Regions from separate parts of the Janthinobacterium sp. SUN206 genome, predicted to be linked through region 2. Evidence: predicted binding sites of a transcription regulator. Region 2 holds the regulator's gene; the other holds the start of a gene.
The links. The regulator FliA, encoded in region 2, starts transcription of late flagellar genes. The targets are predictions, from matches to a motif close to CTAAAGTTTNNNNNNNNNNNGCCGNTA.

Region 1 (3,407 bases), 1.3 Mb from region 2:
CCCGTGATCCTCGTCGGCCATTCGCTGGGCGGCATGCTCAGCGTCATGGTGGCCAAGCAGCGTCCCGACCTGGTGCGCTGCGTGGTCTTGCTCGATTCGCCCGTGGTGGCGGGCTGGCGCGCCTTGCTGGTGCGGCTGGCGCGCAACACGGCGCTGGGCGAGCGTTACTCTCCCGCCCGTTTTTCCGCCCGGCGGCGCAAGCTGTGGCCCGATGCGCAAGCTGCGTATGAGCATTTTGCCGCCAAGGACATGTTCGCCATCTGGGCGCCGCAAGTCTTGCGCGATTACATCGACAGCGGCCTGGCGCCACATCCGGACGGGGTGCAGTTGCGCTTTACGCGCGAAGTGGAAACGCAGGTCTACCGCAGCTTGCCGCACCACATCGGCGGCCTCGTCAAGGACGGATTTCCAGTGCCCATCGGTTTTATCGGCGGCACGGAATCGGTGGAATGCCGCCAGGCGGGCTTGACGGCCACGCGCAAGCTGGTCGGCAAATTTTTCCGCCAGGTGCCGGGCGGGCATCTGTTTCCCATGGAAAACCCGGAACTGACGGCGCAAGTGGTGCGCGAGATGATCACCTCGCTGTTGGCTAAACACTAGCCGACTGGCAAGGATTTTCAGCGGGCAAGGGCCAAAAGTGGCGGTTTTTCGCGTAAAATCCTGCCATCCGGGCCACGCCTGCAGCAGGCGTGCGGCCCCAGCCATTCCGATATTCTAGAAAGATACCCCTGCGATGACGATTAAAAGCGATAAATGGATACGCCGCATGGCGGAAACAACGGGCATGATCGAGCCGTTCGAACCGGGCCAGGTCAAGGAACGCGACGGCAACCGCATCGTTTCCTACGGCACCTCCAGCTATGGCTATGACATCCGTTGCGCCGACGAGTTCAAGTTGTTCACCAACATCAACACCACCATCGTCGATCCGAAGGATTTCGACGCGAACAACTTCGTCGACGTGTCCGGCAAGGGTTATTGCATCATCCCGCCGAACTCGTTCGCGCTGGCCCGTACCGTCGAGTATTTCCGCATTCCCCGCAACGTGCTGACGATTTGCCTGGGCAAGAGCACGTATGCGCGCTGCGGCATCATCGTCAACGTCACCCCGTTCGAACCGGAATGGGAAGGCTATGTGACCCTGGAGTTTTCCAACACGACACCGCTGCCGGCGAAAATCTACGCCAACGAAGGCGTGGCGCAAGTGCTGTTCTTCGAGTCCGATGAAGTGTGCGAAACGTCGTACAAGGACCGCGGCGGCAAATACCAGGGCCAGGTCGGCGTAACGCTACCCAAGACCTGATTGCGGTGAAGGGAGGGGCGCCAGCCGTCTTTCCCTGTCTTTACCTGCCTTTACACCTGCGGCACTACATCCGCGCCCATGCTTGCCGTTAACCTTGGTATCGAAACACTGAGGAGGCATCATGGTAGCGGCAATCGGTTCAGGCGGCGCGGTCAGCGCGGCGGGGAGCGCCAGTTCGGGCAGCAGTTCGCAGATCGCGGCGCTGCAAAAGCAGATCACGGCGGCGCAAAAGCAGTTGACGGAGTCGCAGAAGGGCGAGCAGACGGAGGCGTCGCAAAAGCTGCAGCAGCAGCTGGCGCAGCAAATCCAGGCCTTGCAGGCGCAAATTGCCCAGTTGCAAGCTGCCGCCGCGCAGAAGGCGGCGCAGCAAGATGCTCAGCCGGCCAGCAGCGCCGATACGGCGACGAGCCCGGCCAAATCGACCTCGTCTACCCTGGGCAGCATCATCGATACGCAAGCGTAACAGCAACTCCGCGCATAAAAGACGCCAGGCTCGCCGACAGGTCAGCCTGGCGTTTTGACGGGCAACAACATTTCCACGCACAGTCCGCCACCGCTGCGCAAGCTGGCCCCGATGCGGCCGCCATGGGCGTTGATGACGTGCTGGGCGATGGCCAGGCCCAGGCCATGGCCGTCCGTGCTGTGCTGGGTATTGCTGGCGCGGAAGAAAGGTTCAAAAATGCGGGCCAGGTCGGCGCTGGCCACGCCGGGTCCCCGGTCCAGCACGGCGATGCGCAAGCAATCATGCTGGCGCGACAGTTCGACATCCACCGTGCCGCCGTCGGGGCTGTGCTTGATAGCATTGCGCACCACGTTTTCCACGGCGCGCGCCAGCAGTTCGGGCTGGCCCGTGACGCTGGCGTCGGCCATGGCCGCGTCGACCGCCAGGTCGATGCCCATCAGGCGCGCCCTGGCTTCATAGCGGGCGTCGTCCACGATGTCGTGCACGAGGTCGGCGATGCCGACGTCTTCGCTGTGCGCGTGCCCCGCGCCCGCTTGCACGGCGCCCGCTTCCAGCCGCGACAGGGTCAGCAGTTCACCGATCAGCTTATCCATGCGCTCGCTTTCGCGTTCGATGCGCTGCATCGAGGCGGCCATCTTTTCCGGCTGCTGGTGCGCCAGGCCGATGGCGGCCTGCAAGCGCGCCAGCGGCGAGCGCAGCTCATGCGAGACATCATGCAGCAAGCGCCTCTGGCTGTCCATGAGGCTGCGCAAACGGCCCGTCATGCGGTCGAAATCGCGTCCCAGGTCCGTCAATTCATCGCCGCGCTTGCCGCTGGCGTGGAAGCGCGGCGCCAGGTTGCCGTGCGAGGCGGCCTCGAACGCCTGCCGCAGGTCGCGGATGGGACGCGCAAAATACCAGGCCAGCAAAAAGGCGAACAGCAGGCTGGCGGCGATGGCGGCGGCCAGGGGAATGAAAGTGCGATAGGGGCTGTCCATGCGCGGGCCGGGCGGCATGCCGCGGCCGAATTCGCCGCGTGGCGGCGGGGCGCCCGCTTCGCTGGGGCGTGGACCTGGTCCCATGGTGCGCGGGCCGCTCAGGGTGACGGCGTTGAGCGTGTCGCGCGCGGCGCCCGCCTCGGCATTGCGGAAGCGTTCGGACGAGGGCAGGAACAGCAGGTAGCGCTTGCCGTCGCTGCCGGCCACGTCGCGCACGACGGGATGAGCCTGGCTTTGTTGCAGCATGGCGCGCGCCTTGGCCAGCATGGCGGGATGCACGGCGCGGCCCATCAATTCTTGCCCTTTGGCATCGACAGCAAACACGCGCATGCGTTCGAGCTTGCCCAGGAATTGCCGCAAGGCCTGGCTGCCGCCCGCTTCCACGGTGGCGCTGGCGGCCTCGATGATCATTTGCGCGGGCGGGCTGGTGTCGATGTCGAGGGCCCGTTCCTGCTGCGCGGCCCGGTTTTTCAGCCAGAAGGTGCCGCCGATGCCGATGGTGGCCGTCACTTGCGCCAGCATGATGCACAGAAAAAACTTCCAGAACAGACGGCCCACGCTTACTCCTTGATCAGCTGGTAGCCGAGACGGTACACGGTTTGCAGGCAGGAACGGCCATCGGCCAGGCTGCCCAGCTTGCGGCGCAGGCTGCTCAAATGCACGT
Region 2 (3,407 bases):
GCGCAAAGCATGCGCTGGATCAAGACGGTCCTCAGCCGTAACCTGAATACTGTGGCCAATGAAGACGCCATGCTGGAGCAGGGCGGCGTGTTTGCCCTGGTGGGCCCGACGGGCGTCGGCAAGACCACCAGCACGGCCAAGCTGGCGGCCCGCTGCGTGATGCGCCACGGCCCGGAAAAGCTGGCCCTGATCACCACGGATGCCTATCGTATCGGCGCGCATGAACAGCTGCGCATCTACGGCAAGATCCTCGGCGTGATGGTGCATTCCGTGAAGGACGAGGCGGACTTGCGCATCGCCCTGAAGGAATTGAAGAACAAGCACACGGTGCTGATCGATACGGTGGGCGTGAGCCAGCGCGACCAGATGGTGACGGAACAGGTGGCCATGCTGTCGGGCGCCGGCGCCGACGTGAAGCGCCTGCTGTGCCTGAACTCCACGGCCACGCAGGAAACGTTGAATGAAGTGGTACGCGCGTATCAGGGCAGCGGCCTGGCCGGCTGCATCATGACCAAGCTCGATGAAGCGGCCTCGATCGGCAATGTGCTCGACGTGGTGATCCGCCAGAAGCTGAACCTGTTTTATGTGTCGAACGGCCAGCGCGTGCCGGAAGACCTGTACCTGGCCGACCGCGGCTACCTGATCGACCGTGCCTTCAAGCTCAAGCGCGATGCGGCGGCCACGCAGTTTTCCGACGCCGAACTGCCGCTGCTGATGGCGCAGGCGGCCGCCCGCAACAATGAAGCGCGCGGGGTGCACCTTGGCTAATTTCGATTTCGACCAGGCCGAAGGCTTGCGCCGCATGCTGGCCGGCCCGCAGCCGCGCGTCATGACGTTCCTCTCGGCCACGCCGCAGGACGACAAGGGCGCCATGCTGGTCAACCTGGGCGCGTCGCTCGTCTACGGCGGCAATGACGTGCTGCTGCTCGACGCCAGCGGCGGCAGCGATGGCGTGGCATCGCGCCTGGGACTGGCGCACGGCGCCAGCCTGCGCGACGTGGCGCGCCAGCAGTGCGGCTTGAACCAGGTCATCCACCAGGTGCCGCAAGGCTTCGGCGTGGCCAGCCTGGGCGCGCGCAACCATTTGATGGACAGCATGGATTATGCGGGCGAGGATGAACTGCGCCGCCTGGGCAAGACGTTCGAGGTGCTGGCGCGCCAGAGCGGCATCGTGCTGGTCGACGGCGTCGTGGCGGACGAGGGGGCCTGCTTCCCCGTGCCGCTGATGGCATCGTCGGATATCGTCGTGCAAGTCTCGACCAGCGCCACCTCGATCAAGGCGGCGTACTGCCTGATCAAGCGCCTGAGCCAGGAACTGGGACGCCGTCCGTTCGGCATTCTCGTCACCGGCGCTTCCGAATCCGAAGCAAAAGTGGTATACGATAATATGGCGCAGGCGGCGAGCCGCTACCTGGCCGTGAAGCTGACTTCGATGGGGTCCGTGCCTGCCGACGAGTATCTGCACCGCGCGGCGCGGCTGGGCCGCAGCGTGGTCGATGCGTTTCCGCTGGCGGGAGCGTCGGTGGCGTTTCGCGGACTGGCCGAGCGGCTGGCCCGTTCGGCGGCGCCGGTGCTTGGCGGCACCTTGTACCAGACGGGGAGCCCGCACCAGTTCAGCGCCTGAATCGAACCGCAGCACCAGATAAGATGAGAAAACAATAAGCAGCCTATGTACACGGTCAAAGGGAAATCGAACAAGGACTATTTGCTGACGGAGCACATTCCGCTGGTGAAGCGTCTGGCGCACCATATGAAGGCGAAATTGCCGCCTTCGGTCGAGGTCGATGACCTGATCCAGGCCGGCATGATCGGCCTGCTCGATGCCATTACGCGCTATGAAGAGACGCATGGCGCGCAGTTCGAGACGTATGCCGTGCTGCGCATCCGCGGCGCCATGCTCGACGAATTGCGCACCAGCGACTGGCTGCCGCGCAGCATGCGCCAGAACATGCGCAAGATCGAAGAGGCGATGAGCACCCTGCAGCAGCGCCTCGGCCATCCGCCGACCGAGTCGGAAGTGGCGAAGCTGCTGAAAATGTCGCTGGCCGACTACCAGGAAATGCTGGGCGACGGCGGCGGCCACCAGCTCGTGTACTACGAAGACTTTCATGACCCGGACGGCAATGACAGCTTCCTCGACCGCCACTGCGTGGACGAGGACAGCGACCCCTTGCGTTCCCTGCTCGATACCGATTTCCGGCAATCCGTGATCGATGCCATCGACGCGCTGCCGCCACGCGAGAAAATACTCATGGGCCTGTATTACGAAGAAGAGCTGAACCTGAAGGAGATCGGCGCGGTGATGGGCGTATCCGAATCGCGCGTCTCGCAGCTGCATACCCAGGCCGTCGCGCGCCTGCGCGCAACCTTGAGGGAGCTGGCGTGGACTGGTCCAGCGTAATCGGGCTGGCGCTGGCGCTGGCCGGCCTGCTGGTCGGCCAGGCACTGGAAGGCGGCAAGATGGCCTCCCTGCTGCAGCCGGCCGCCTTTGCCATCGTCATCGTCGGCACCTTCGGCGCCGTGCTGCTGCAGACGCGGCTGCGCACTTTTGTCCGCGGCCTGGAAATGCTGCGCTGGGTGTTCCTGCCGCCGTCCGACACGCGCGCTGCGCTGGCGCGCGACATCGGGCAATGGAGCCTGACGGCGCGCCGCGACGGCCCGCTGGCGCTCGAACGCCTGATGGAAAACACGGCCGACCGCTTCAACGCCAAGGGTTTGCGCATGATCGTCGACGGCATCGCGCCCGACAAGCTGCGTCAGCTGCTCGACGTGGAAATCTCCGCCTACGAAATGGCCGAGCGCCAGGCCGTCAAGGTGTGGGAATCGGCGGCCGGCTATTCGCCTACAATCGGCATCCTGGGCGCCGTGCTGGGCCTGATCCACGTGATGGAAAACCTCACCGACCCCAGCAAGCTGGGCGGCGGCATCGCCGTGGCCTTCGTCTCGACCATCTATGGCGTGGGTCTGGCCAATCTGCTGTTCCTGCCGGTGGCCAATAAACTCAAGGCCATCGTCTCGCGCCGCGTGGTGCAATATGAAATCACGGCCGCCGTGCTGTACGACATCGCCACGGGCGACCACACGCGCATCATCGAAGAGCGCGTGTCCAGCCTCTTGCACGAGCATTGACCATGATGCGGCGCGCGCGCAGGAAGTATGACGAGGAACCGGATAACCAGGACCGCTGGCTGATCTCGTACGCCGACTTCATCACCCTGCTGTTCGCCTTTTTCGTCGTCATGTATGCGATTTCGCAAGTTAACGAAGGCAAGTACCGCGTCTTCCAGAGCGCCATCGGCCAGGCCTTCAGCCTGGAAAAGGGCGCGCCGCCCATCATCATGGAAGCGCCGCAGGCCATCCCGTTGCCCAATCCCGCCCTGAAACGCCGCACGGAAGCCATCCGCCGC

Region 1: O3300_RS04995 (FlxA-like family protein) is a predicted target of FliA. The motif match lies at 1,368-1,394, and genes of this name have one in related genera.

The regions. Positions count from the first base shown of each region.
Region 1 covers NZ_JAPWIB010000001.1:1,139,383-1,142,789, reverse strand. Annotated here, with positions in the region: gene O3300_RS05005 (alpha/beta fold hydrolase) at 1-600, shown strand, start outside; gene dcd (dCTP deaminase) at 734-1,303, shown strand; gene O3300_RS04995 (FlxA-like family protein) at 1,425-1,766, shown strand; gene O3300_RS04990 (ATP-binding protein) at 1,808-3,301, opposite strand; gene O3300_RS04985 (response regulator transcription factor) at 3,304-3,407, opposite strand, start outside.
Region 2 covers NZ_JAPWIB010000001.1:2,452,583-2,455,989, reverse strand. Annotated here, with positions in the region: gene flhF (flagellar biosynthesis protein FlhF) at 1-768, shown strand, start outside; gene O3300_RS11090 (antiactivator of flagellar biosynthesis FleN protein) at 761-1,624, shown strand; gene O3300_RS11085 (RNA polymerase sigma factor FliA) at 1,670-2,401, shown strand; gene O3300_RS11080 (flagellar motor protein) at 2,383-3,129, shown strand; gene motD (flagellar motor protein MotD) at 3,135-3,407, shown strand, end outside.